2 regions of the Occultella kanbiaonis genome follow, and region 2 is predicted to be linked to the other one. Evidence: predicted binding sites of a transcription regulator. Region 2 holds the regulator's gene; the other holds the start of a gene.

Region 1 (14,278 bases), 2.6 Mb from region 2:
GCACCCAGGTGTACGAGCCGGCCACCGGCGAGTTCAGCACCCAGCTCGGCCCGGTGCACGCGAACTTCGTGCTGCTCGACGAGATCAACCGGTCCTCGGCGAAGACGCAGTCCGCGATGCTCGAGGCGATGCAGGAGCGGCAGACCTCGATCGGCGGCGTGATCCATGAGCTCCCGAAGCCGTTCGTGGTGCTCGCCACCCAGAACCCGATCGAGCAGGAGGGCACCTACGAGCTGCCCGAGGCCCAGCTCGACCGGTTCCTGCTCAAGGAGATCCTCACCTACCCGAGCCACGCCGAGGAGATCGAGATCCTGGACCGGATCGAGCGCGAGGTGTTCGACCAGGACCTGCCGGCCGGGTCCCAGGTGAGCCTGGACGAGGTGCGCTACCTGCAGGGCGTGGTCAAGGGCGTCTACCTCGACCCGGCGATCAAGTCCTACATCGTGGCCCTCGTGCAGGCCACCAGGCCGCCGTCGCGGGCGCTCGGTGAGCGCCTCGGCCGGTACCTCACCTGCGGCGCGAGCCCGCGCGCGTCGATCACGTTCCAGCAGGTGGCCCGCGCCCTCGCGGTCGTGGCCGGGCGCACCTACGTGATCCCCGAGGACGTGCAGCGGCTGCGCCACCAGGTACTCCGGCACCGGATCATCCTGAACTTCGAGGCGGTCTCGGACCGGGTCACCACCGAGCAGGTGGTGGACGCGGTGTTCGCGGCCACCCCCACGCCGTAGCGGAGCCTCGATGTCCTCCCTGTTGGTCGAGGTCCGGACCAAGATGTCGATCCATGCCCACGAGAAGGTGCGTGGGCTGCTGGCCGGCGAGTACGCGTCCGTGCACAAGGGCCGCTCCATGGACTTCGACGACCTGCGCGAGTACCAGCGCGGCGACGACGTCAAGGACATCGACTGGAAGGCCACTGCCCGCAGCGGGCACGTGCTGCTGAAGCGGTACGTGGCGGTCAAGAAGCACAACGTGCTGCTCGTCGTGGACACCGGCCGGACCATGTCCGCCACCGCCGCGGGTGGCGGCAGCAAACGCGACGTGGCGGTGCTCGGCACCGGTGTGATGGGCCATGTTGCCACCCAGCACGGCGACCTGGTCGGACTGGCCTGCGGGGACGCCGACGGCGTCAGCTACCTGCCGCTGCGCGGTACCTCCGGGCACCTGGAGACCCTGCTCCAGCGCATCCACGGGCGGATCCGCACCGACGGCGCCGCCCAGGACCTGCTCGGTCTGCTGGACTCCGTCCGACGGACCATCACCCGGCGGATGATCGTCCTGATCGTCACCGACGAGGTGGACCTCGGCCCGGCCCACGAGGAGGTGCTGCGCCGGCTCCGGGTGCAGCACGAGGTCCTCTGGCTGACGATCTCGGACGCGGAACTGACCGACGACCGGTTCGCCGGGCGGGACCTGCTCGACGTCGACGCACTGCAGGGGCTGCCGGCTGCGCTGCGGGACGATCCGCAGTTGCGCCGCGAGCACGCCGCCGCCGTCGCGGCGGCCCGTGGCGGCCGGGACGCACTGCTGCGCCGGGTCGGGATCGCCGCGGAGCGGATCGGCTCCGACGCCGAGGTCATCCCCGCCGTGTTCCGGCTCCTCGAGAAGCAGCGCGCCGCCCGTGGCTGACGACCTCTACGGCCCGTGGCAGTACGGCGCCCTCTGGCCGGTGCTCGGCGCACTGCTCGTGGTGGCCGTGCTCGGCTGGTTCGGGTACCTGTTCTGGAGCACCCGGGCGGTGCCGGCGACGGCCCAGCCGACGCCCATGCACGGCCGCGGTCTCGCGGAACTGAAGCAGGCGCACCTGGCGCAGCTGCACGCCGTCGGGGTTGAACACGCCGCCGGCCGACTGCCCGAACGGGACGCCTACCAGCGCCTCAGCGCCATCGTGCGCACCTTCGCGTTCGCGGCGTCAGGGGTGCCCGCACACACGATGTCTCTGGCGGACCTGAAGCGGCACCACCCCGGGGTGCTTCCGGCCGCGATCGAGCAGCTGTACCCGGTCGAGTTCTCCGCCCCCGAGCCCGGCACGGACACGACCGACGGCCGCGGCAGCGCGGCCGACGTGCCGGGCGCGGTCGCCCTGGCCGCCGGCGTGGTGGGAGGGTGGCGATGACCGTCTCGATCCTGTGGGGCTGGCTGATCCCGGTGCTCCTGGTCGCGATCGCGGCCGGCGCGTGGTGGTGGTGGCGCCGCACGGCGGCCCGCACGTCCGCCGACGCCGTCCGGGTGGCCCACTCGGAGCGGCTCACCTCGTTGCCGCGCTACCGCGCGCTCGCTGCCCGACGGCGGCAGCTGCTGACGGCGATGACGGTCGCCGTCGCGGGGCTCGCCGTGGCCGGCACGGTGCTGCTGGCCCGCCCGATCGGGGCGTCGGCGACCGAGCCGGAACTGCACACCCGCGACATCATGCTCTGCCTGGACGTGTCCGGGTCGATGGACTCCTTCAACGAGGAGCTGCTGGCCACGTTCGCCGAGCTGGTGCCGCAGTTCGAGGGCGAGCGGATCGGCATGACGATCTGGGACAGCTCAGCCGTGACCGTGTTCCCGCTGACCACGGACTACGCCTACGTCACCGAGCAGCTGACGATGCTCTCGCAAGGCTTCGCGGAGAACGACTACGGCCAGCTCCAGGGCACCTACTACGGCGAGGGTGGCTCCTCGCTGATCGGGGACGGCCTGGTCTCCTGCGCGCTCCGGTTCGACGCGGTCGACACCGACCGGTCCCGCTCGATCATCATGGCCACGGACAACTACGTGTCCGGCAACCCGCTCGTGACGCTGCCGGAGGCGGCCCGGCTCGTGGCCGACCGCGACATCCGGTTGTACGCGCTGAACGTGACGTCCTGGGGTGAGAGCGACGAGAGCGTGGAGCTGGCCGAGGCCGCGGAACTGACCGGCGGGGCGAGCTACCTGATCGAGGAGCCGGAGGAGATCGCGGCGCTCGTGGACACGATCGCCGACTCCGAGGCGGCCGCGTTCACCGGCGCACCCCAGGTGCTGGAGTACGCGGCTCCCGGGGTGTTCCTGGCGCTCGGCGGGGCCGGCCTGGTCGCGTTGATGGGTCTCGCCTGGAAGGCCGGGCTATGACGCTCCTGCCGGTGGCCCCATGGTGGCTGATCGCCGTGTTCGCCGCGGTTACGGTCGGCTTCGCAGCCTGGGCCGGCCGGCAGGATCCGCGCCGGCGCCGGGCCTGGCTGCGCCGGGCCGGGATCGCCGCGCTGCTCGCCGTGATCGCGCTGCGGCCGGGCATCCCCGATCCGGACGCGCGCGCCGCCAACACGAACGTCGACGTGTTCTTCGTGGTGGACACCACGAGCTCGATCGTCGCCGAGGATCACGACGGCGGCCGGCCACGTCTGGAGGGGGTCGCCGAGGACGTGGTCGCGATCGCCGACGCCCTGCCGGGCGCCCGGTTCACGCTGCTCACGTTCGACCAGATCGGTCGGGTCGAGCTGCCGCTGACCGATGACACGACGGCGCTGCGCACGGCCGTCGAGGTGCTCCAGCCGGAGATCGCGTTCTACTCGGCAGGCAGCTCCCCGCTGACGGCGGTCGAGGTGATGGCCGAGCGGCTCACCGCCGCCCAGGAGCAGGAGCCCGACCGGACCCGGGTGGTGTTCCTGATGACCGACGGCGAGACCACCTCGAGCTCGCCGCCGGACGCCTCGTTCGCCTCGCTCGCGGACCTCGTCGACGACGGCGCGGTGCTCGGATACGGCACCGCGGAGGGTGGGCGGATGCTCGAGAACAGCGGCTACGAGACCGAGGCGCGGTACATCCAGGACAACAGCGAGTCCCCGAGCACGGACGCGATCTCCCGGATCGACGAGGCCGCGCTCACGGCGATCGCCGGCGAGCTGGACGTGGACTACGCACACCGGACCGCGCCGGGCGGCTTGGAGGACGTCGTCGACGTCGAGACCGGTGGCCTCGAGGCGACCGACGAGGAGCTCGCCGGGCGCGCCGACCTGGGCTGGCTGCTCGCCGTGCCGCTGCTCGCCCTGGTGCTCTGGGAGGGCGCACTGCTCGTCCCCGAACTGCTCGCGATCGGCCCGGCCCGGCGGCGCGGCGACGACGACGGGAAGCGCCGTCTGACGCGCGGCGATCGCAGCCGCAGCACGACCGGAGCCGGACGGGACCACCCCACCGCCGGGGACCGCAACGCGACGAACGGCGAGCCGGAGAACACGGCGACCCGCGGCGACCGGGACCGCACCACGAACGGAGCCCTCCGATGACGACCCCGACCGCTGCTCCGCCGTCGACCCCTCCGGGCCACGAGGGCGCCAAGCCCGGCGCCGGAACCCGGCCCGATGCCGGCTACGCCCACCCCGGCAGTACCGACACCGCCGCCGTCAACGACCGACGCAGGCTCCGCCGTCTCCGGCTCCTGCGCTGGTCCGTCGGACCGGCGGCCGTGGCCCTGCTGATCGCCGGCAAACTGCTCGGCACCCCGATCCTGAACGCCACCGCGGTGTCGGCGTACGAGGCGGGCATCGCGGACCCGATGGAGTACGAGCGCAGCCAGCGGCTATTCACGCTCGCCGGCTTCGCGAACCTGTTCGAGCGCGAGGTGTCGCCGTTCAACCAGGGCGACGTGCTGTTCCGGCTCGGGGACCTGCCCGGCGCCCAGGCCCAGTTCGAGCGGGCCCTCGGCCCGGCCGGCCCGGACCGCGCCTGTCAGGTGCGGGTGAATCTCGTGCTCAGCATCGAGGGCCAGGGCGACGCGCTCGGCGACGTCCCCGGCGCGCAGGCCCACTACGACGCGGCGCTGGCCGTGATCGACGAGGCCGAGTACTGCTTCTCCGAACAGGCCGGCAGCGAGGCGTCCGAGGCGGGCGATCGGCTGATGGACGCACAGGAGCGCATCGAGGAGAACTCGGACCCGGAGTCAGGCGAGGGGGACGACGGGGAGGAGGGCGAGGATGGCGAGGCCGAGGGCGAACCCGAGTCGGCGCCCGACCAGAGCACCCTTGAGCAGTTGGAGGAGCAGCAGGCCGGGGCCGCGCAGGAGCGCGCCGAGGGCGAGCAGAACCAGGAGTCGCGGGACTACGAGCCGGCGGAGTACGACGACGCCCGGTGGTGAGGGCGCATCGCGAGCATCGCGAGGGTCGCCACCGCTGACGCCGCGATCACCGAGGAGCAGGCGCCGACGTAGGCGATCACCTCGCCGGGACGCTCGTAGACCGGCACGTTGAGGGCCGTGAGCACACCGATCGAGGCGCCGAGCAGTCCCGTCGCGACGGCCACGACACTGAGCAGCGTGACCGCGTTCGCCCCCGGCGCACCGCGGTAGCCGCGAGGCAGCGAGCGGCGCCGCACGGAGCGGGCCGCCTCGATGATGAAGTACCAGAACGCGGCGACGGCGAACGCGGCGACCACGTCGGACGCGCGGTGCCATTCGATGGCCATCGTGGCCAGGCCGGTCGCGATCGCGTAGAGGGCACCGCCGATGGCGACGGGTCCGCGCCAGCGCTGAGGGGCGATCAGCAGCGCGGTCGCGGCGACCGACGCGGCCACCGTGGTGTGCCCCGAGGGGAGCGAGTTGGACAGGGCCAGGGTGGCGTCGAGGTCCGGCCGGGGCAGGATCGCCTTGAGGACCTGGGTGGTCACGTTCGCGCCGACCAGCAGGAGCACGGCGGCGCCGGCGATCGACCAGCGGCGCTGTGCCACCGCGATCACCACGGCGCCCACCACCGCCGCGGCGACGAACGGAACGGACACCACGTTGAGGATGGGCAGGATCGCCTGGGTGAGGGTGAGCGGGCCGGCGTCCGCACCGGACAGGGCGGCGTCGTCGATGAGCTGCCCGAGCCGGGTCGTGACGAAGAACCACGCCGTGGCCACCAGGACCGCCGCCGAGGCGAGGGCCGCGAGCAGCGGGGCGGTCAGCCCGCGCCTCCCGCGGGCGTCGAGAGGCGCCGGGGTCGGAGCCATGGTCACAGCAGTCATCCTCCACGGTAACCATGGCCGGCGGCCAGATACCGCGCCGACGTGCGCAGGGGTGGTGAGACTCGTGTGCAGATCTGTTGGTCCGCCGTCGACGGGGGTTGGGGCGCGGGCGCGGCAGCGGACCGCGTGAGCGGGGCGGCAGCGGACCGCGTGAGCGGGGCCGGGCGCGCAGTGCCGCCGCTCTCACTCGGGCAGCAGCAGGAGTCCGTCGAGGATCAGCCCGCGGACGTGCGGCAGGGCGTCCGCCAGGACGTCGGCGGGGCGGGTGTCGGTGAGCACCGCGACACCGGACGCGATCTGCCCGACCGTGAGTTCGCCGTCGCTCGCGCCGACCACCGCGGCCAGCGCGGTGCCCGCGCGCACGGTCCGCCCGAGACCGCCGCCCTGACGCAGCACGATCACCTGCGGATCCATCTGACCGGGCGTGTAGTGGCGCTCCTCCGTGACGTCCCCGGCCACGCGCAGACGTTGATCGGCGAGCACCTCGTCCCCGAGGTGCGCGAGGCGGTCCTTCGCGGCGAGGGTCGCGGCGATCGTGGGCCACAGGGTGGGCGCCAGGGTCCCGGTGATCTCCTCGAACCGGTGCCAGGGCAGGGCGGCGGGGCGCAGTGGCTTGTGCAGGGTGACGTACCCGAACCCGACGGCGTCCACTCCCCTGGCCTCGAAGTCGTCCAGCCAGGCGGTGTAGCCGCGCCGCCACGCGTCCGCGTCACGGTCCGGGGTGATGCCGCCGTCCCGCAGCCAGGTCTCGGCGTACTCGGCGGGGTCGGCGTACTCGCGCTGGATGACCCACCCGTCGAGGCCGCTCTCGGCCAGCCACTGCTGGACCCGGTCGAAGGCACCCTCTCCGCGGTGCACCTCCCAGTTGGCGAGGAACTGCGCCGTGCCGCCCGGCGCGAGCACCGCGTGAACGCCTGTGATCAGGTCACGGACGAGGTCGTCACCGCGGCGACCACCATCGCGGTAGGTATAGGTCTCCACGGCCTGGGCTGCGCCCCCGGTTGTGCGCGGGGTGATCACGAAGGGCGGGTTGGAGACCACGAGGTCGAACTGCTCCCCCGCCACGGGCTCGAGCATCGAGCCGTGGCGCAGGTCGACGGCGCAGTCGTTCAGGGCGGCATTGAACGCCGCGTAGGCGAGGGCAGCGGCGGAGATGTCCGTGCCGACCACCGACTGCGCGAAGCCGGCCAGGTTGAGGGCCTGGATCCCGCTCCCGGTGCCCAGGTCCAGGGCCCGCCCGACTGGGGTCCGCACCGTGAGTTCGGCCAGCGTTCGCGAGGCGCCGCCGAGGCCGAGGACGTGTTCGGCGCCGACGGCGGCGCCCGTGGTGGCCTCGCCGAGGTCGGCGGCGAGCCAGAGGCCGCCGCCGGAGGTGTCCACCGGGCGCAGGTCGATGCGGGCCGTGACCCGGTCGTCCGGAGCCGTGCCGGCGGCTGTCAGCAGGCCGAGTCCGGCGGCGCCCTCGACGCCGAGCTCCGGGAGCGCACGCGTCGCCTCGGCGACGGTGACGTCGTCGCCGAGGATGAAGAGCCGGACGAGGACGGCGGCCGGCTCGTCGCTGCTGCGGGCCACGCGGATCGCCGGGAGCACCTGCTCGCGCGCCATCGCCGCCGTCGCGACCTCGCCGAGCACGTCGGCGAGGGTGTCGACGTCGTAGTGACTGTGCAAGAGGTCGGATCGCAACCGGTCGATCTGCTGGGGCGAGCCGCCGATGCCTGTCACAGCGGCAATCGTAGAGGCGCGACGGGTGGGTGCCACGACGGTCGCCGTAGACCACCCCTACGACAGTGGAGATCCAGTCGGTCCGGGCCGTGTGGATGGAGGGTCATCGGGGTGTCTCGGCGGCTGGTTGTGGGTCGGTTGGATGGGCTGCTGTCCCTGTATCCACAACGGAAATCGGGGTCCTTGCGCTGTCGGTGGGACGTCCTAGAGTGGAGGTCAAGCAGTCAAACAGACGTACGAATGCCAGTCAGTGTCTCGGGCCATTCGACGACGGGGAGGTGAGCACACATGGACGACACCACCACGACCGGCACCGGCGGCCCCGGTTCGACCACCGGTGCTGTCCCGTCGGGTCCGGGTGTGGCGCTCGCGTCCCGGATGCATCTGTCTCTGGCGGACCTGATGGCGGGGTCGCTGGATGATCAGTTGATCGCGATCGAGGCCCTCACGCAGGGCATCGCGACCGCGGATCCGGTCACCGAGTCCGACCGGTATGGGTCCCGGTTCCTGGGCCACGCGGCGCTGCGGACGCACCTGATCACGCAGGCGTTGACCGGTGCCCAGCTGGACTGGATGGGCCTGGAGTCCGAGGCCGGGACCTGGGACACCAGCAAGGGATTGCGCACCTATCCGCATTACGTGGCCAAGACCTACGGCATCAGCGGTGCCAGCGCCCGCCGGATGTCGACCCTGGCCACCGGGCTACGCAACAGTCTGCCCGCGACCCGGACCTGGCTACGGACCGGAAAGATCGGCATCGACCAGGCCCAGATCCTGCTCAAGGCCACCACCACCCAAGCCGCCGTCGACGGCCTGCAATACCCCGCCACCCCCACCAACCCCAACACAGCCGAGGCGAGCACCGACGGCAGCACCAGCACCGACGGCAGCGATGGCACCGACGCGACCGCGGCCAGCGACCCCACCGAGGGCGCCGACGCCACCGAGTCCGTCGAGGCCACCGACGCCACGACAGGCAGCGCCGACGCCAGCGACGCCACCCCCGAAGCCGAGCCCGACGACGACGCGACCCCCGACCGTGCTGGGCGGGTGCAGACGGTGGAGGAGTTCCTACTCGCCAACGCCGCCACCCGCTCGCCGGAGGACCTGCGCAGGCTGGTCGATCACTTCGTCGCGATCGCCGACCCCGACGCCACCGACAAGGCCCACCACGCCGCCTCCGACCGCGAATACCTCAACATCGACCGCACCATGGACGGCTACCACCTCGCCGGATTCCTCACCCTCGAACACGGCCAATACGTACGCACCGCACTCGAAGCGATCATGGGCAAGCCCGCCGCCGGAGAGACCCGCACCTCCTCCCAACGCCGCGCCCAAGCCCTCAGCGACCTCGCCCACACCGCCCTGGACCACGGCAAAGTCGGCACCTCCGGATCCGTCCGACCCCACCTCGGCGTCCTCATCAACTACCCCGAATTCCTCGACATCATCACCACCACCGAAACCACCGAAGCCGCAACTGGAGCCGGAGCAGCCGGAACCGAAGACTCGGCAGCTGACGAGGGGCCCGACGCAGCCGAGGCAGCCAGCCCGACGGCGCCCCCGCAGCCGATCACCGAACCCCTACCCGGCCTGGACACCACCACCGACCCGACCGATGACCCGGCCGACCACAGCCCGCGCAGCAACGCCGGCCCGACCACAACGGACACGGCAGCCCGTCCGGCGAACGAGCCCGGCACGCCCGCGCAAGCACCCACTGTCGCGAACCCGGCCACTCCGGCAGGCGGGCCCGGCGCTTCCGCGCAAGCGCCCACCCCGACGAACCCGGCCACCCCGGTAGGCGAGCCCGGCGCTTCCGCGCAAGCACCGACCCCGGCGACCGGGCACGAACCCGAGGACTCCACACCTACGGCGAGCAACACGAGCCCTCCCGGGCAAGCACCCGCCCCCTCGCCCACGTCGGAGGCCACCGGTCTGCCCGACTGCCAATCGCGGGCCGTCGGAGCACTCGGCCAACCCACCAGCGGCACCGCCGTGCCCGGCACCAACAGCACCGCCCTGCCCGGCACCAACGGCACGGCCCTGCCCAGCATCGCCGTGCCCGGCATCGCCGTGCCCGGCATCGCCGTGCCCGGCATCGCCGTGCCCGGCATCGCCGTGCCCAGCATCGCCGTACCCGGTGGCGGGCGGGACTGGGCCGCGTTACTCGCCGCGGGACCAGCCACCTTCACCGACAACACCGGACCCGTCCCCCGCGACCTGCTCGACCGCATCATCGGCTGCTCCGGCGAGACCTACCGCATCATCTTCGGACCCGACAACGAAATCCTCAACCACGGCCGAGCCCACCGCCTCTACACCGCCGCCCAACGCCGCGCCATCATCGCCCGCGACCGCCACTGCGTCTACCACAACTGCACCGCCCCACCCGAACGCTGCGAAACCCACCACGGCACCAAACACTGGGCCGACGGCGGCAACACCGACCTCCACGACGCCGGCCTCGCCTGCTACTACCACCACCACTGGATCCACACCCACAACATCACCATGACCCGACACAACGGAAAATGGCACTTCTACCGACCCGACGGCACCGAAATCCACCCCACCAACCCGCCCTGGAACTGACGCGGTGCGTCAGGACCGCGTCAGAGGGATCCGTTGGCGCGGCTCGGGGGCAGCACAGCTGGATCCACGCGCCACCGCCACGCCCGAGGTGCGCCGTTCGTCCGTTGGACACCATCTGGATGCAGGTTGTCTCTACCTTGTCCCTATGGACGAGACGAACAAGGCGGTGTCGCCTGCGCCAGGTGCCTCGAGCATCGACAGCGATCCGAAGGCGCCGCCGAGCCGGATCCTGACCTGGCCGGTGACCGCCTGGGCGCTCTGGGACTGGGGCTCCGCAGCGTTCAACGCTGTGATCACCACGTTCGTCTTCACTGTCTACATCACCTCGGACGCGTTCGGCCCGGGTGCGGAGTCCACGCTCGGATGGGTCCTCGCCGGAGCGGGTGTGCTGATCGCACTGTTCGCTCCCATCACGGGCCAGAGCGCAGACCGGGCGGGTCGACGCACCCTGTGGCTGACGGTCAACACTCTGCTCGTCGTGATCGCCTCGGCCGGGTTGTTCTTCGTCCAGCCCGCGCCCGAGTACCTCTGGCTCGGCCTGCTCCTCCTCGCCGGCGGCAACATCGCGTTCGAGTTCGCCTCCGTCAACTACAACGCCATGCTCAACGAGATCTCGACGGCGAGTACCGTGGGCCGGGTGTCCGGGCTCGGCTGGGGACTGGGCTACATCGGCGGGATCGTGCTGCTGCTGATGGTCTACTTCGGCCTGATCAACCCCGACGTGGGCGTCTTCGGCATCACTGGCGAGAACGGCATGGACGTCCGCGTCACCATGCTCCTGTGTGCCGTCTGGACGCTGCTGTTCTCGATCCCGGTGATCCTGACGATCCGGGACAAGCCCAAGACCGGCGCCGCGCGAGCTCCCCGACCCGGTCTCATCGAGTCCTACCGCCTGCTCTTCCGCACGATCGCCGACCTTTGGCGTGCAGACAGGAACACCGTCTTCTTCCTGATCGCCTCGGCCGTGTTCCGCGACGGCTTGGCCGGCGTGTTCACGTTCGGCGGGGTGATCGCGGCCGGAGTGTTCGGGTTCAGCGCCGGGCAGGTGATCATCTTCGGTGTCGTGGCGAACGTCGTCGCCGGGGTCGCCACGATCGCGTTCGGCGCCCTGGACGACCTGCTCGGCCCGAAGCGCGTGATCCTGCTGTCGCTGACGTCCATGATCATCGCCGGCACCCTGATCTTCTTCTTCCACTCCGGCGGCACCAGGGTGTTCTGGATCCTCGGGTTGATCCTGTGCATCTTCGTCGGGCCGGCCCAGTCCGCCTCGCGCACGTTCCTGGCCAGACTCATCCCCGCGGGACGCGAGGGTGAGGTGTTCGGCCTCTATGCCACGACAGGGCGAGCGGTCAGTTTCATGGCGCCCGCCGCGTTCTCAACCGCGATCGTGGTGGGCGTCGCCGTGACCGGGCTGTCGAGGGATGAGGCTCAGTACTGGGGCATCCTCGGCATCATCCTGGTGCTGCTCGTCGGCCTGCTGCTGCTCATCCGGGTGCGCCCGCGCGAGCACCACGACACCGCCCTCGATCAGCCGCCGGTCACGAGCTGACGGCACCACCGCACCCGGGTGCGGTCCTGCGCGAGACCTGGAGTGTGGACGCGACGTCCCAGCGGTCAGACCCAGTCCGTGATCTCGAGACGGCGCCCGGCTTGCGGTCCCGCTGCCGCTCGGGCGCGCAGATCATCGACCGTGTCCAGGCCAGCCCTCAGGTAGCAGCCGGAGAGGTTGTCCAGTTCCCCCGCCGCGATGGCCGTCACGATCCCTGCCACGGCCTCGGGTGGGGTCCAGTCGGTCCGGTCCGCGTGCATCCGCATCCCGGTGGACATGTCGGTCGGGACCACACCCGGCGCCACCTCGAACGCCCGCAAGCCGCGCGAGAAGCCGGCCGCGTGCAACCCGCCACCGATGCGGAAGAGTGCCGTCTTGGCCGCGTTGTAGGAGCTCAACTCGGCGAAGTCGCGGGTGCCCGCCCCGGAGTTGAGGTCCACGACCCGCCCGCCGCCGCGACTCAGCATCCCCGGCACGACGGCCCGAGCCAGCAGGAACGGCCCGTACACGTCCGTGATGAGAACCTCTCGCCACTGGTCGGGATCCGCCTCCCAGAGCGGCACCTCGGCATCCACCAGGCCGGCGTTGTTGACCAGCAGGTCCACCCTCCCGAGGGCATACTCGGCCTCGGCGACGGCGGCATCGACGGCGACGCGATCGGTCACGTCCGCTGCCAGCACCACCGCACGACGACCACGGGACTCGACCTCCTCGGCCACGCCCGTCAGCCGGTCGACGTCCCGAGCGAGCAGCGCCACATCCAGCCCTGCGTCGGCCAAGCCGAGGGCAAGGTGGCGTCCGATGCCCCGGCTCGCGCCGGTGATCAGGGCGGTACGTGCGGCAGTTGGATCCATGCCCTCATCGTGCCATTGCCAACGCCTCGCCTGGCGCGGCGTTGGCAGACTATGGGCCATGACAGAAGACGCGGTGGACCTCAACGCGAAGTTCGATCTCTTCGCCGAGCCTTGGTCGCCCAAACTCGTCGCGCGCCTGAACGACTACGAGGTCAAGCTGGTCCGGATCAAGGGCGACTTCGTCTGGCACACCCACGATGAGACCGATGAGTTGTTCCTCGTGCTGGACGGGCTGCTCACCATCCAACTGCGGGACCGGGACGTCGTCCTCGGCCCCGGCCAGCTCTTCGTCGTGCCGCGAGGGGTCGAGCACTGCCCGCGCGCCGACGCGGAGGTCAAGGCACTGCTGCTGGAGCCCGCCGGGGTCGTCAACACCGGCAATGCCGGGGGCGACCTGACGTCCGTGGTCGAGCAGATCTGAGCCGTGACAGGCAGACCTGAGCCGTGGCGGGCAGATCTAAGCCGTGGTCAGCACGTGCGACGAAACGCCGAAGGGCGCCCCACGACCCTCACGGCCGTAGGACGCCCACCGGTCGGCGGCGCGAGTGAACTCAGTTCGCCGCGATCTGCTCCGCTTCGCGTTCGGCCTGAGCCTCGTTGGCGGCGTCCACCTTCGACGCACGCAGCCGAGAGGCGACGATCGCGCCGAACGCGATCAGGGCGGCCGCCGTGGCGATCGCGATCCGGACCACGTGGTTGGCGTCGGCCGGGACACTCATGACGACCACGGCGGGTGCGATCAGCACCGAGACCAGGTTCATCACCTTGATCAGCGGGTTGATGGCCGGGCCGGCGGTGTCCTTGAACGGGTCACCGACCGTGTCACCGATGACCACCGCGGCGTGCGCCTCGGAGTTCTTGCCGCCGTAGTGGCCGTCCTCGACGATCTTCTTGGCGTTGTCCCAGGCACCTCCGGAGTTCGCGAGGAACACCGCCATCAGCACCCCGGCACCGATCGCACCCCCGAGGAACCCGGCGAGCGCACCGACACCCAGGCCGAACCCGACGGCGATCGGCGCGAACGCGGCCAGCAGACCCGGCGTCGCCAGTTCCCGCAGCGAGTCGCGGGTGCAGATGTCCACGACCTTGCCGTACTCCGGTCGTGTCTCGCCGGTCATGATGCCGGGGAAGTCCCGGAACTGACGGCGCACCTCGAACACGATCGCCCCGGCCGCGCGGGTCACGGCGTCGATCGCCAGCCCGGAGAACAGAAACACCGTCGCAGCCCCGAGGATCAGGCCGACCAGCGTGATCGGGGAGACGATCTCGTAGTTCAGCATCGCCGCGACGAGGTCGTTCCCGCGCGCTGCCGGGTCGAAGTCGATGTCCGCCAGGGCAGTGTTCACCGCGTCGCCGTAGGAGCCGAAGAGTGCGGTCGCCGCGAGCACGGCGGTCGCGATCGCGATCCCCTTGGTGATGGCCTTCGTGGTGTTCCCGACGGCGTCCAGGTCGGTCAGGATCTTGGCGCCCTCCTCGTCGACGTCACCGGACATCTCGGCGATGCCCTGCGCGTTGTCGCTGACGGGCCCGAACGTGTCCATCGCGACGATCACACCGACGGTCGTGAGCAGGCCACAACCCGCGAGCGCGATCAGGAACAGCG
Region 2 (14,278 bases):
GGTCGGCGACCGTGTGGATCGCGAGCCGGGCCAGGTTCGCCTGGGTGCGCTCCCCGACCCCCCAGAGTGCGCCGACCGGCAGCGAGTGCAGGAACGGCACACTCGCCTCGTCCGGGATGAGCAACAGACCGTCCGGCTTGGCGTGGCTGGACGCGAGCTTCGCGACGAACTTCGTCGAGGCGACACCGACCGACGCGACCACCTTGAGCTCCGTGCGGATCCGCTCTCGGATCTGCTCGGCGATCAGTCGCGGCGGCCCGATCCGGCGCCGCGCGCCGGAGACGTCGAGGAACGCCTCGTCGATGCTCAACGGTTCGATCACGGGCGTGACCTCGCCGAGGATCCGCATCACCGACTGGGACACCTCGCGGTAGCGCCCGTGCTCGGGCTGGATCACGATCGCCTGCGGGCACAACGCGCGTGCCTGCGCCATCGGCATCGCCGAGTGGACCCCGGCGGCGCGCGCCTCGTAGGTTGCCGAGAGCACCACGCCGCGGTGCTGGCCGCCGACGATGACCGGCCGGCCGCGCAGTTCCGGGCGATCGATCAGCTCGACCGCGGCGAAGAAGGCGTCCATGTCCACGTGCAGGATCGGGGTCCGCGAGTCGTCGCTGCCCCAGTCGCGATTCGCGCCGACGCCGCGCGGACCCCGGCTCATACCGAACTCATGACGCCAACGCGGACACGCGCTGGTCCCGCGCCGCGGACGCCCGCAGCACATGCTCGCCGGCGAGCCCGAGGAACTCGGTGGCCGCCTCGAACGTCTCCTGGGCACGCTCGACGCTCAGCGCGACGTCCCGGTCGGAGTCGATGGCCGCCCGGATCGGCGCGCCGCTTGCGAAGTACACAGCCCAAGGCTGCCACTGCTCGCCCGCCTCGGCGAGTTGCTCCCAGACGCTGCGCACGGCCCGCCGGCGCCTGGCCGGCACCGGCACGGCTCCCGACCCGACGGCGACGACCGCGGCCGCCGCCCGGAGCCCGGCCATGTGGGCATGCAGGAACACCGAGCGCGCGCCGGTACCGGCCCCGACCTCGTCGAGCTCGGCCTGGGCGCGACGCAGGAGCTGATCGGGACTCGTATATGCCGCCATCTCGCCTGCCTCCGTCCTGTTCCGCCTTCGATCGACCGCCGGGCCTTCGGGAGCCGGTGTTCGACCTGCCTCCAGTATCGAACACGTGTTCGAACCTGTCAAGAGGTACGGTCTGTCCATGGCCCGCCGCCGCTCACCGCGCTCCCGCGCCGTTCCGCAACGATCGCAGCGGTCACCGTGGCCGACCGGCCCCGTTCCAACCTCGCTGTCGACTGTAGAACTGACCACCGACAGTGCCGATCCGGACGGTGTGCTGGTCCTGCTCGACGGGGTCGAGAGCTCCCACCTCGATCTCGCCGATCCGCGTCGGCTGATGTTCGAGTACATGCAGCAGATGCTCGCCGCCCTGGAGGAGTCACTGCCCGAGGGCGGCGGTGTCCGGGCCCTGCACCTCGGTGCGGCCGGCTGCGCCCTTGCCCGGGCCGTCGACGCGACCTGGCCGGACTCGCGCCAGCTCGCCGTCGAAGTCGATGCCCTCCTCGCCCAGTACGTGCGCGACTGGTTCGATCTGCCCCGCGCGCCGCGGCTCCGGATCCGCGTCGACGATGCCCGGCGCACCACGACGGCGGCCCGGGAGGACAGCTACGACGCCGTGATCCGGGACGCGTTCGCGGACCGGGCGGTACCGGCACACCTACGCACCCTGGAGTTCACCCGCGAGGTGGCCAGGGTCCTCGGGCCCGGTGGGCTCTACCTCGCGAACACCGCCGACCATCCACCGCTGCCGCTGGCCCGCCGGGAGGCGGCAACCGTGGCCGAGGTGTTCGAGTACACCGCCGTGATCGCGGAGCCGGGCGTCCTGAAGGGCCGCCGGTACGGCAACGTCGTGCTGGTCGGCTCCGCCGAACCGCTGCCCCTGGCCCACCTGGACCGGCGGGTGCGGACCCTGCCCGCGCCCGCGAGCCTGGTCCACGGCCCGGCGTTCGAGGTGTTCATGGGCACCTCGCGCCCGTTCACGGACCCGCCGCCGACGCTCGGATCGGACCCGGCCGCCGTGGCGACCACGGCCGGCGGCGACGGGCCTACGCCGGCGAGCGCCGCCGTCGACCACTCGTCCTGAGCAGCGCGGACGCCGGCGGGTCCGAGCATGCGAGGGGGCCCGCACCCCGTGGGTGCGGGCCCCCTCACCGAGCGAGATCAGACGGCGCGAACGCTCTCCGCCTGCGGGCCCTTCGGGCCCTGGGTGATCTCGAACTCGACGCGCTGTGCCTCTTCGAGGCTGCGGTAGCCGTCGGACTGAATGGCCGAGTAGTGGACGAAGACGTCGTCGCCGCCGCCGTCCTGGGCGATGAAGCCGTAGCCCTTCTCAGCGTTGAACCACTTGACGGTTCCCTGTGCCATGTTGTGCGTGTCCTTCCGGGGACAATTCTGGGGCGGGCCCGGTGCCCACCCCGGTGATGCCGCAATGCTTCGCCCCACGTCAGTGTGGACGGACTCGTGGCACCTCAACGGCCCCACTCGTTCGTCCGTGAGACCTGCACCGGTTGTGCTTGCCCCGGATCGTACGTAAGTGAAACGCCTGCAACACCGGCAAGTCTGGCATGGCCGGCGTCAAGAATTCCACTGATTCGCAGGAATCGGTGGACCGGGCGTCAGTCGGAGTCGCCGTCCTTGCCGGCCAGGTAGGCCTCGAACTGCGCGCCGAGTTCGTCGGCACTGGGCAGTTCCTCCGCCGGCGCGGTCAGCGATCCGCGCCCCGGTTCACCGTTCGCACTGAGGAACGAGTCGAACTGGGTCTCCAGCGCGTGCACCACGGCGCCGACCTCCTCCGAACCGGACACCTGCCGGTCGATGTCAGCGCGAACCTTCGCCCCGGCAGCCTCGAGGTCACCCACGGGCAGGCTCAGCCCCGTGGTGCGCGAGATCTGCCGGACCAGTTCCGCGGCCGCCTGCGGGTACTCCATCTGGGCCAGGTAGTGCGGCACGTTGACCGCGTAGCCGAGCGCGTCGCGCCCCTCCTGGCCGAGCCGGAACTCGAGCAGTGCCGAGACGGTGCCCGGCACCTGGACGTTCGAGAAGTAGTTCGGGTGCTCCCCGATCAGGTCCGCCCGGGTCGCGTGCGCCGTGACCGTCATCGGGCGGGTGTGCGGCACGCCCATCGGTACGCCGTGCACTCCGATCGTGGTGGTCACGCCGAAGTCCTCGATGATGGTGCGCACGGCCGCGACGAACCGTTCCCACTGCAGGTCCGGCTCGAGCCCGTGCAGCAAGAGCACCGGGGCGCCCTCGTCGTCGCGGATCAGGTCGACCACGAGCTCGGGGTCCTCGTAGGACGTCCAGGCGCCGTCGTCGAACACCATCGACGGCCGGCGAGAACGGTAGTCCAGGAGCGCGTCCACATCGAAGTCGATCAGTCGCTCACTCGGAAGCTTGCGGGTCAGGTGACGGGCCATCAGCCGACCCGCGTGGCCGGCGTCCATGGCGCCCTGCAGGGCGTGCACCAGCACCGGGACCTCGCCGTCGCGCAGGTCCACCGGGCCGTCGCTGCGGCTGTACAACTCTCGTGGGTCCTTCGTCATGTCACTCACCTCTCCACCGATCCAACACGAGGACCGCCGGTGTCATTCCCCATCGTCCTCTCGCGACCGGAGAGTGGACATCGCGACGCGGACCGCGCCGATCAGGGGGATAATGGACGGCCGTCCGATCCACTCCAGTACCGAGAACTGCCGCCGAGCATGCAGGGAGATCCGATCACATCGTGACCGCGACCGAACCCACCAAGAACATCGTGCCGTTCGCCGAGCAGACGTATCTGGACGCCGTCTATGCCCGCTTGGACGAGTTGCGCGAGCACACCACCCAGCGGCTCGCGCAGGTGCGGCGCGAGGGCCCGTCGGGCTCGCCCCAGAACCGCTCCGAGCGCGACGCGTTCGCGACGCTGTACGAGGACCGCCTGGCCCAGCTCGACGCCGTCGAGGACCGGCTCGTGTTCGGACGGATGGACCTGCGCGACGGCGGGCGCCGGTACGTCGGCCGGATCGGCCTCTCGGACGACGACCACGCCCCGATGCTCACCGACTGGCGGGCACCGGCCGCACGCGCCTTCTACCAGGCGACCGCTGCGGCTCCTGGTGACCTGATCCTGCGCCGACACCTGCAGACCCGCGCGCGCACGGTGATCGCGGTCGAGGACGACGTGCTCGACCTGGATGCGCTCACCGATGCCGCCGAGGTGAACCTCTCCGGCGAGGGCGCGCTGCTGGCCGCCCTGAACGCTCAGCGCACCGGCCGGATGGGCGACATCGTGGCCACCATCCAGGCCGAGCAGGACGCGGTGATCCGCTCCGACCTGGACGGCGTGCTGGTGGTCCAGGGTGGTCCCGGCACCGGGAAGACTGCGGTGGCCCTGCACCGCGCCGCCTACCTGCTCTACGCGCACCGGCAACGCCTCGAGCGGTCCGGAGTCCTGATGATCGGGCCGAGCCGGGTGTTCCTGCGCTACATCGAGCAGGTGCTGCCCTCCCTCGGCGAGACGGGTGTGGTCGCCTCGACGATGGCGGACCTGGTGCCGGGCGTGAGCGCGCGTGGCATCGAGTCGGACCGCGTCGCCGAGATCAAGGGCCGGGCCGTGTGGGCGCGGATCATCGCTTCGGCCGTACGCGCCCGGCAGCGGGTGCTGCCCGAGCGGGAGCTGAAGGTGGGTTCGGTCCGGCTCACGCTGCGTCCGGCCGAGGTGCGCGAGGCGCAGGCTCGGGCCCGGCGTGGGCGAGCGCCGCACAACCTCGCCCGGGTGACGTTCGTGCGCCAGATGCTCACCGCCCTGTCCCGTCAGTACGCCGAGATGGTCCCCGGTCTCGGCGAGGACGATCACGTGGAGGTGCTCGAGGAGCTCCGGTCCGCGCGGGACGTGCGGGTGGCGCTGAACCTGTGCTGGATGCCGTTGTCCGCGACCGGCCTGCTGGCCGACCTGTACGCCAAGCCGCACCGCCTCACTGAGGCGGCACCGATGCTGACCGCTGCCGAGCGCAGGCTGCTCGAGCGGACCGACGCCGAGTGGACCCCCGCGGACGTCCCGCTCATCGACGAGGCCGCCGAACTCATAGGCGCCGACGAGGAGGCCGATCGCGCGCGCGCCCGCGAGGCCGAGACCCGCCGGGCCCAGGAGGTCGAGTACGCCCGCGAGGTCCTGGAGGCCAGCGGGGCGGGTGGCGGCATGGTCTCCGCCGAGGTCCTCGCCGACCGGTTCGCGACCTCCGGTCCGCGGCAGACGACGGCCGAACGCGCCTACGCGGACCGCAGCTGGACCTACGGGCACGTCGTGGTCGACGAGGCCCAGGAGCTCTCCGCGATGGCGTGGCGGGCGCTGCTGCGCCGGAACCCGACCCGGTCGATGACCATCGTCGGTGATGTCTCGCAGACCTCCACCCGGGCCGGCACCTCCGACTGGGGCGCGACCCTCGACGGACCGCTGCGCGGCCGCTGGCGGTTGGCGACGCTGACCGTGAACTACCGGACGCCGTCGGACATCATGGACGCCGCCAGGCGGGTGGCGACGGCCGCCGACCCGGAGCACCCGCCGACGCCGGTCACCTCGGCCCGGGACATCGACGACGCGCTGGCGATCACGCAGGTCGACGATCTGACGGCGGGTCTGCGGGCGGCCGTCGAGGCCGAGCGGAAGACGCTCGACGGCGGCCGGCTCGCCGTGGTCGCGGCGCGGCACCGGCATGCGGGGCTGCTCGAGGCGCTCGGGGTGTCGGCCGTGGTCGACCTCACCGACGAGGTGGTCCTGCTCGACCCGGCGGGCAGCAAGGGCCTGGAGTTCGACGTCGTCGTGCTCGGCGAACCGGCCGAGCTGATGCCCGAGTCGGACCGGGCCGGCGACCTGTACGTGGCGATGACCAGGCCGACCCGGCGCCTGCACGTGGTGCATCACGGCCCGCTGCCGGAGGGCCTCGCCGACGTCCACTGAGTGGTCGCGTTTTTGTTACTGGGCCGCGCAGGTGGACGATAGGGCCGTGGTCAAGGCACTCCTTCTGGAAAACATCCATCCGCTCGGCAGGGAACTGCTGGCGCACGCCGGCGTCGAGGTGGTCACCGCCAAGGGTGCCCTCGACGAGGACGAGCTGATCGAGGCGCTGCAGGGCGTCGACGTCCTCGGCATCCGGTCCAAGACGAACGTGACGGCCCGGGTGCTGCAGAGCGCACCCGATCTGCTCGCCGTCGGGGCGTTCTGCATCGGCACGAACCAGATCGACCTGCGAGCCGCCGCCGGCCGTGGCGTCGCTGCGTTCAACGCGCCGTTCTCGAACACCCGCTCGGTCGTGGAGCTGGCCCTCGCCGAGATCATCGCGTTGACCCGGCGGCTCACCGAGAAGGACAAGGCGCTGCACGCCGGCACCTGGGACAAGTCGGCGACTGGCGCGCACGAGGTGCGCGGCCGCACGCTCGGCATCGTCGGGTACGGGAACATCGGCACCCAGCTCTCGGTGCTCGCCGAGGCCCTCGGGATGCGCGTGGTGTTCTACGACACCGCCGAGAAGCTCGCGCTCGGCAACGCCCAGCGGATGCGCAGCCTCGACGAGCTGCTGGACGTGGCGGACGTGGTGACCCTGCATGTCGACGGGCGGCCCGGGAACGCGGGCATGTTCGGGCCGGCGCAGTTCGCCCGGATGAAGGAGGGATCGATCTTCCTCAACCTCTCCCGCGGCTTCCTCGTCGACTACGCCCACCTGCGTGACCAGATCGTCTCGGGCCGGATCGTCGGCGCCGCGGTCGACGTGTTCGCCGAGGAGCCCAAGGCCCAGGGCGACGCGTTCGAGTCCGAGCTGCGCGACCTGCCGAACGTGATCCTCACCCCGCACGTGGGCGGCTCCACCGAGGAGGCACAGAAGGACATCGGGATGTTCGTCGCCGGCAAGCTGCGCGACTACCTCGAGACCGGTGCGACCGCGCTGAGCGTCAACGTCCCCGCGCTCATCCTGGACCGCCCGCGCGACGGCTCGCACCGGATCGCGCACCTGCACCGCAACGTGCCGGGTGTCCTCGCCGCGGTGAACCGGACGCTGGCCGCGGGTGGTGCGAACATCGAGAGCCAGGTGCTCAGCACCTCCGGCGACGTGGGTTACGTGGTGACCGACCTCAGCGCCGACCTGCGGCCGTCCGAGCTCACCGAACTGCTGGACATGGAGCCGACGATCCGGGTGCGGGCGCTGCACCCCGACTCCGAGGACTGACCTTCCCCACGGACGCGAACGGCGGGCCGAGCGACGGGGTGCTCCCCATTCGCCCGGCCCGCCGCGTCACGTGGCTCAGCCGGACTTGCGCCGGAACACCCGCTTACCCTCGGCGCCGGTGACCTCGGAGCCGTGCACGCTCCCGGTGTTGCGGCGTCCCTCGGCGGTCATGTGCTCCTTCTCGCGCTTGCGCTCGAGGGCCTCACGCATCTTGGCCTTCGAGTCGGCCAGAGCGGCCTCGTCGGGTCCGGCATCTGTGGGATCGGGCATCGTCACACCTCTTCGTTCGTTCGTCCGCCGGGTTCTCCGGCGTGCCCCCTACCCTGCCGTGGCGGGCTGGCCGGCGCCACCCATATTCGATTGCGGCAGGCCTACGAGGTAGCCAGGGTGGGTGGCATGCCCCTCACGATCTGCGACTACCGGTCGGACGACGCCGCGAGCTGGCTGCGTTGCCGGCTGCTGAGCTTCTTCGAGACCGAGTACTACGACGACGTGTACACGCAGCGCCCGACCTACGAACTACCGTCGGTCCAGCTCGTGGCGGACGACGGCGGAACTGTCGTCGGTCTGCTCGACGTCACCGTCGACGGAGTCGAGGCGACCATCGAGTCGGTGGCCGTGCACCCCGATCACGCCCGGACCGGCATCGCGAGCCGGCTCCTGGACGCGGCGCTGCCGCGCCTGGCCGGCGCGCACACCCTGGACGCGTGGACCCGCGGGAACGAGGCCGCCAACGGCTGGTACCTGGCCCGCGGCTTCCGGGAGAACCACCGTTATCTGCACGTCTACGCCGACAGCGGGGTGACGGACGCCGAACTGGAGGGCTTCACGTCGCCGGAACCGCTGAGCGCCCCGCTGTTCGTGTTCGCGCACGCCCGCATCGACGACGAGGACGAGATGCGTCGACGGTACCGGCGCGTGCACGTGTGCAGGCAGTACCTACGGGACCTCGCGCCGCCCGACTGAGCCTTCTCACCGCCCGAGGTACGCCAGCACGACGGGCAGAGGGTCAGCCGGATCGGCCGTGTCGACGCGCAGGTGCGGGTCGGTCCACGGCGGGGCCGTCGCCTGCGACACCTGCGCCCAGGTGGGCTCCGGGAACCCGGCCAGGTCCCGCCGTCGTCCCTCGAGCCGGGACCGGTGCAGGTCCGGGTCGGAACAGATCACGTCCACGACCCGCAATGGGACGCCGGACCGCGCCGCCAGCCTCCGCCACTGCTCACGCGCCGGCTCCACCGCGTTGACGGCGTCGACCAGCACGCACTGGCCCAGGACGAGAACCCCCTCCGCGAGGGCCTCGACCACGACGTAGGCAGCCAGGCCGGTGGGTAGCGATCCGCCGGGGCCACCGACCCCGGCGCGCCACATGGCGGCCTCGACGGGGTCGACTGAGAGCACCGGAACCGTCAGCGCGCGGGCGATCCGGCCGGCCAGATGGGACTTGCCGGCGCCTGGCGGCCCGGACATCACGATCAGCATGCGCCCACGCTACGTGCCGCCACGAAGGGCGCACTACGCTCGGTGGCCATGACCACCGCGTTCCCGGCCGAGGACCGTTACGACCGGATGCCGATGCGCCGAGCGGGGAACTCCGGCTTGGACCTGCCGACCATCTCCCTCGGCCTGTGGCAGAACTTCGGCGTCGCCACGCCGATCGACCGCCAGCGCGAGCTCATCCATCACGCGTTCGACCGTGGTATCACCCACCTGGACCTGGCGAACAACTACGGACCGCCGGTCGGCGCCGCCGAGGAGAACCTCGGCGCCCTGCTGGCCAAGGACCTTCGGGCCCTGCGGGACGAGCTGGTGATCACGACGAAGGCCGGCTACCGGGCGGGGCCGGGACCCTACGGCGAGGGCGGCTCACGCAAGTACCTGCTGTCCTCGCTGGACGCCTCGCTGCAGCGGCTCGGCCTGGATCACGTCGACGTCTTCTACAGCCACCGGTACGACCCGAGCACACCCCTGACCGAGACGCTCGGCGCGCTCAGGACGGCGGTGGACTCCGGCCGCGCCAGGTACGCGGGCATCTCCTCCTACTCGGCGCAGCGGACCCGTGAGGCTCTCGCGGTCGCGGACCAGCTCGGGCTGCGCCTGAGCGTGCACCAGCCGTCGTACTCGATGATCAACCGCTGGATCGAGCACCCGGGTCCCGCCGGCGAGTCACTCCTGGACGTCGCCGGGGCGGCCAGGCTCGCTCTGGTGGTGTTCTCGCCGCTGGCGCAGGGCATGCTCACCGACCGCTACCTGGACGGCGTCCCCTCCGACTCGCGTGGCGCGAAGGGTGCCTCGTTGAAGAGGGAGTACCTCACGGCCGCCAACCTCGACCGGATCCGTTCGCTCAATGCCATCGCCGAGCGGCGCGGCCAGACGCTGGCCCAGCTGGCGGTGACGTGGGTGCTGCGCGACCCGCGTGTCACGACCGCCCTGGTGGGCGCGTCCAGCGTGGCCCAGTTGGACGACACCCTCGCCGCGCTCGACGCACCGAGCCTCACCAGCGCAGAACTGACCGAGATCGATCGGTACGCCCGCGACGGCGGCGTGAATCTGTGGGGCGCGCGCTCAAGCGACCTGTGAGGGGTACCGATCCGGCCCGATGCGGCGCGGCGTCCGCGTCTGCCGACGGCCCGGCCGGCGGACGCCCGCCGGGACCCGGTCGATGCTGCCGCCGGTGGTGCTGGCTTCCCCTCCAGCGCCACCGGCGGCGGTCTATGGGAGCGATTCCTCGCTCTGGTCCGGGCGGTCCACCCGCAGGGCGGCGATCGCGGCCTCGAAGTCCTCCAGCGAGGAGAAGGCCTGGTACACGCTGGCGAACCGGAGGTAGGCCACCTCGTCCAGCTCGCGCAGGGGGCCGAGGATGGTCAGTCCGACCTCATGCGCATCGATCTCCGCGACACCGTTGCTGCGGATCGTCTCCTCGACCTGCTGTGCGAGCAGGGCAAGGTCGTCATCGGAAACAGGCCGCCCCTGGCAAGCCTTGCGGACGCCAGAGATGATCTTGTCCCGGCTGAACGGCTCGACGGCACCGGAACGCTTCATCACGTTCAGACTGGTGGTCTCGACCGTCGTGAATCGCCGCCCGCAGTTCGGGCACTGGCGCCGCCGCCGGATCGCGGACCCGTCCTCGGCGGTCCGGGAGTCCACGACGCGGGAATCGGAGTGCCGACAGAACGGGCAGTGCACCGACGGATCCTTCCCACATCGTGGCCGTCGTTCCCGTGCACTACATGTGCGCGGATCACAACGGTGTAACTACTAGATGTAGGGAAACGTTAGGCGTTCGCGTGCCCAGATGCAAGCGACTTCGGGCACACGAGCGGCTTCGCCCTGCTGCCGGGCCAACAGTGGGTCAGCCGACGGGAACCGTGAGCGCCTGACCTGCCACCACCGTGGAGGTGGCGAGCGAGTTCAGCTCCATGATCTGGTCGACCACCACGCGCACGTCCGCGCCGGGTGCGGCGTGCTCGGCGGCGATCGCCCAGAGGCTCTCCCCGGGCGAGACGACCACCGTCGCCACCTCGGTGGGGGCGGCCGGCTCGGACGGGAATGCGAGGCCGAGGACCGACCCGAGCGCCGCGGCGACGACGAGTCCGAGCACCACGAGCACCCGGCGACCGCGGACCGTCAGCCGCAGCGGCGCATCGACGGCCGTGCGGGCCGGCTCGACCGTCTCGGCGGGCAGTGCGTCCGAACGGCGCACTGGCCGACGGACCGGCCGCACCGGGGCGCCGTCACGCTCGGGCCGCGCGAGCGGCACGGGCACCGGTGCCAGCGCGGGCGCCGAGGTGAGGTCGGGCAGGGCGGGCGCGAGTCGACGAGTCGGCGCCGGTGCGAGCGGGCCGACCAATGCCGCGGGCGAAGGCACCAGCGCGACCGCGGACGACCCGACGGTCGGGTGCGCACTCACGACCCGGGTCACCGGCCGGGCCGCCCCGGCGCGGCCCCCCGGCACCGCCGACAGGTGGCGACGACGTACAGCTCGGCCGCGCCGCGTCCCGGCGTTGGCACCCGCGCGGAGCTCGGCGTGGGGGAAGGCCAGTGCACTCATCGGGAGTCTCCTCGGTCGTCGCGGGTAGAACGATTGTTCGTCGAACGGCTGTACTGAAGGTAGCACGCGGCGATTCCGATGTCGACACGCCAGTCGAACACATGTTTTGCGGATCGGCCGATGACGCCTACTGTGGTCCTGAACACTTCGACAGCACATCACCGCCCTCTGACAATGGCGGAAACACAGGCCGAACCGACCATCAGGAGGAGACCGTGACCCGATCCAGCCGCTCCAAGTCCCCCGACCCGAAGGACACCCCCGGCCCCGACGGCCTCAGCGTGCGTCAGCGGCAGATCATGGGCTCCATCCGGTCGAGCATCGAGGCCAAGGGCTACCCGCCCACCATGCGAGAGATCGGTGCGGCCGTGGGGCTGGCGAGCCCATCCTCGGTGAAGTACCAGCTCAACCTGCTCGAACAGAAGGGGTACCTGCGCCGGGACCCGATCTCCACCCGCGCGATCGAGGTCATCGCGCCGGATGACGCCCAGTCCGTCCGCGGCGACATCGACATCTTCGAGGCGCCGGACCGGGAGGGCATCGATCCCGGTGCCGCGTATGTGCCGGTCGTCGGCCGGATCGCGGCCGGTGGCCCGATCCTGGCAGAGCAGGCCGTGGAGGACGTGTTCCCGCTCCCCCGCCAGTTGGTCGGCGAAGGCGATCTGTTCCTGCTCAAGGTGGTCGGCGAGTCGATGATCGACGCCGCGATCTGCGACGGCGACTGGGTGGTCGTGCGGCAGCAGAACGTCGCTGAGAACGGCGAGATCGTCGCCGCGATGATCGACGGCGAGGCGACCGTGAAGACGCTCAAGCGCTCCGCTTCGCAGGTCTGGCTGATGCCGGCCAACCCGGCGTTCTCACCGATCGACGGGAACGAGGCGCAGATCCTCGGCCGTGTGGTGAGTGTGCTCCGCTCGATCTGAGGTCGGGGTTCGGCTTCTGGGGCGCCCGGGTCAGAAGCCGAACTGCCGGGCGACGCCGCGGATCTCGTCCGCGCTGGCGCGCAGGCTGGCAAGCTCGGACTCATTGAAGTTGAACTCGAGACGCTCGCCCACGCCGTCGCGGTCCACGATCGACGGGACCGACAGGCACACGTCGGAGATGCCTAGGTAGTCCTCGAGCAGGCTCGAGACAGGCAGGATCGCACGCTCGGAACGCAGCACCGACTGGATGATCCGCACGCCGGCGAGGCCGATGGCGTGGTTCGTGGCGCCCTTGCCGTCGATGATCCGGTACGCGGAGTTCTTCACCTCGTCGGCGATCTCGGCCAGGTCCCCTGGGCTGAGCACGCCGGTGGCGGCCACGAACTCCCGCAGTGGCACCCCGCCGATGTTGGCGGCGCTCCACAGCGGGAACTCGGAGTCGCCGTGCTCGCCGACGATGTAAGCGTGCACGTTCCGGACCGCGATCCGGCTGTGTTCGCTGAGCAGGTACCTGAGCCGTGAGGTGTCCAGCACCGTGCCGGAACCGAACATCTGCCGCGGCGGCAACCCGGAGATCTTCAGCGAGGCGTAGGTGACCACGTCGACCGGGTTCGTCACCATCATGTAGATGGCGTCGGGCGCGACCTCCACCAATTGCGGCACGAGCGTGCGCATCAGGTTGATGGTCCGGTCCGCGAGCTCGATACGAGTCTGCCCCGGCTGCTGTTTTGCACCGGCGGTCACCACCACCATGTCCGCGCCGGCGCAGATCCCGATGTCGTCCGATCCCTCCACCGCACCCATGGGCATGAAGGCCATGCCGTGGGAGAGGTCGAGGGCCTCGGCCTCCACCTTGGCCCGGTTCACGTCGTACAGGACCACCCGGCGGGCGACGCCCCGGATCAGCGCCGCGTATGCGAGCGTGGCGCCGACCGAGCCGGCGCCGACGATGGCGAGGGTGGAGACCCCGGGAGGTGTGGTGGCGCGGTCTGGTGCCTGGGTCACGACGGGATTCCTCTCGTGGTGGATCGCCTTCGCGGTAACCCTATCCGGCCCACGGCGGGCCGCCCGATCAGGCGCCCGCGAGCCTGCCCGGCGACGCCCGGACCAGGTCGACGCGATCCGTGCTCACGAGTCCCGCCGATCGGTTCCTCAGCCTTCGATCGCGGTGTAGTTTCCACACCAGAGGGGCAACGTCGCGACCTTACCGCTGGGGAGCATGCGACCACGAGCAAGGAGAGTCGGATGGCTGGCAACCGTGCCTCGCGTGTGGTGTGCGCGGTAGCACTCGTGGTCCCCAGCCTCATCGCCGGTGCTGGAGCTGGTACGACCGGTCGCGTGGCGGGATCGGCCGGTCCCACCCTCGCGACACGGCCCGTCGAACGCGAGACGGCCGCGGCACGACCCTCGGAGTGGGACGAGGCGCAACGGATCCTCGTGGCGGAGTTCGGGATATCCGAGGAGCAGGCTCGCGCGAACGTCGAGTCGCAGGCTGCCCGGACGATGTTTCGCGAGGTCATTGTCTCGGAGCTTGGCGAGACGTTCGCCGGCTTCCGCTTCGACCCGGCTACGGGTGTCCTTGCCGTGCTCACGACGAACCCCGACCGCGACGTCACCACCGTCGAGCGACGCGCGGACCAGTACGGAGTTGAAGTCGGCGTCATAGGGGCGGAATTCTCCTACACGGATCTGGCGGAGCTCGCACGCCAGGCAACTGCCGGTGGACTAGGGGTGCCGGCCGAGGAGATCGTCAGTGCGCAGATCGATGACAAAACGAACACCGTCACGGTCTACGTTCTGCCCGAGCGACTGGCTGCACTGCAGCGCAGTGGCTCTCACGATCCGGTCGTCCGGCTGGCGGCCCACGTTGATGAGGCCGTCGACGAAGGGCGTGCCAGTGATCAGAACTGACCACCCGTGAGAACGGTCACGAGCGCAGTCCTCGCGAGCGTGAGCGTGGCAGCGGTGCTGGCTGGGTGCACCTCCGACCAGAGCCCGCCGACGCCCAGCCCAATGACCGTCGACATCTCGGAGCTC

Evidence for each region. Region 2 encodes LexA, which represses DNA repair genes until DNA is damaged. Its sites were predicted from a motif close to TCGAACANNTGTTCGA; they were not measured.
Region 1: GKS42_RS21680 (HNH endonuclease signature motif containing protein) is a predicted target of LexA. The motif match lies at 7,899-7,914, and genes of this name have one in related genera.

Annotation. Positions count from the first base shown of each region.
Region 1 is NZ_CP046175.1:4,712,972-4,727,249, forward strand. It holds gene GKS42_RS21640 (AAA family ATPase) at 1-728, shown strand, start outside; gene GKS42_RS21645 (DUF58 domain-containing protein) at 739-1,626, shown strand; gene GKS42_RS21650 (hypothetical protein) at 1,619-2,113, shown strand; gene GKS42_RS21655 (vWA domain-containing protein) at 2,110-3,087, shown strand; gene GKS42_RS21660 (vWA domain-containing protein) at 3,084-4,238, shown strand; gene GKS42_RS21665 (hypothetical protein) at 4,235-5,086, shown strand; gene GKS42_RS21670 (phosphatase PAP2 family protein) at 5,050-5,952, opposite strand; gene GKS42_RS21675 (DUF7059 domain-containing protein) at 6,136-7,674, opposite strand; gene GKS42_RS21680 (HNH endonuclease signature motif containing protein) at 7,963-10,272, shown strand; gene GKS42_RS21685 (MFS transporter) at 10,418-11,821, shown strand; gene GKS42_RS21690 (SDR family NAD(P)-dependent oxidoreductase) at 11,887-12,675, opposite strand; gene GKS42_RS21695 (cupin domain-containing protein) at 12,734-13,096, shown strand; gene GKS42_RS21700 (sodium-translocating pyrophosphatase) at 13,227-14,278, opposite strand, start outside.
Region 2 is NZ_CP046175.1:2,116,424-2,130,701, reverse strand. It holds gene dinB (DNA polymerase IV) at 1-658, opposite strand, end outside; gene GKS42_RS09790 (SAV_6107 family HEPN domain-containing protein) at 666-1,091, opposite strand; gene GKS42_RS09785 (spermidine synthase) at 1,210-2,151, shown strand; gene GKS42_RS09780 (cold-shock protein) at 2,229-2,432, opposite strand; gene GKS42_RS09775 (PAC2 family protein) at 2,684-3,610, opposite strand; gene GKS42_RS09770 (HelD family protein) at 3,793-6,006, shown strand; gene serA (phosphoglycerate dehydrogenase) at 6,053-7,270, shown strand; gene GKS42_RS09760 (DUF5302 domain-containing protein) at 7,346-7,540, opposite strand; gene GKS42_RS09755 (GNAT family N-acetyltransferase) at 7,667-8,236, shown strand; gene GKS42_RS09750 (P-loop nucleotide/nucleoside kinase family protein) at 8,243-8,749, opposite strand; gene GKS42_RS09745 (aldo/keto reductase) at 8,798-9,847, shown strand; gene nrdR (transcriptional regulator NrdR) at 9,980-10,453, opposite strand; gene GKS42_RS09735 (LysM peptidoglycan-binding domain-containing protein) at 10,620-11,318, opposite strand; gene lexA (transcriptional repressor LexA) at 11,618-12,241, shown strand; gene GKS42_RS09725 (L-lactate dehydrogenase) at 12,272-13,246, opposite strand; gene GKS42_RS09720 (hypothetical protein) at 13,487-14,152, shown strand; gene GKS42_RS26785 (hypothetical protein) at 14,143-14,268, opposite strand.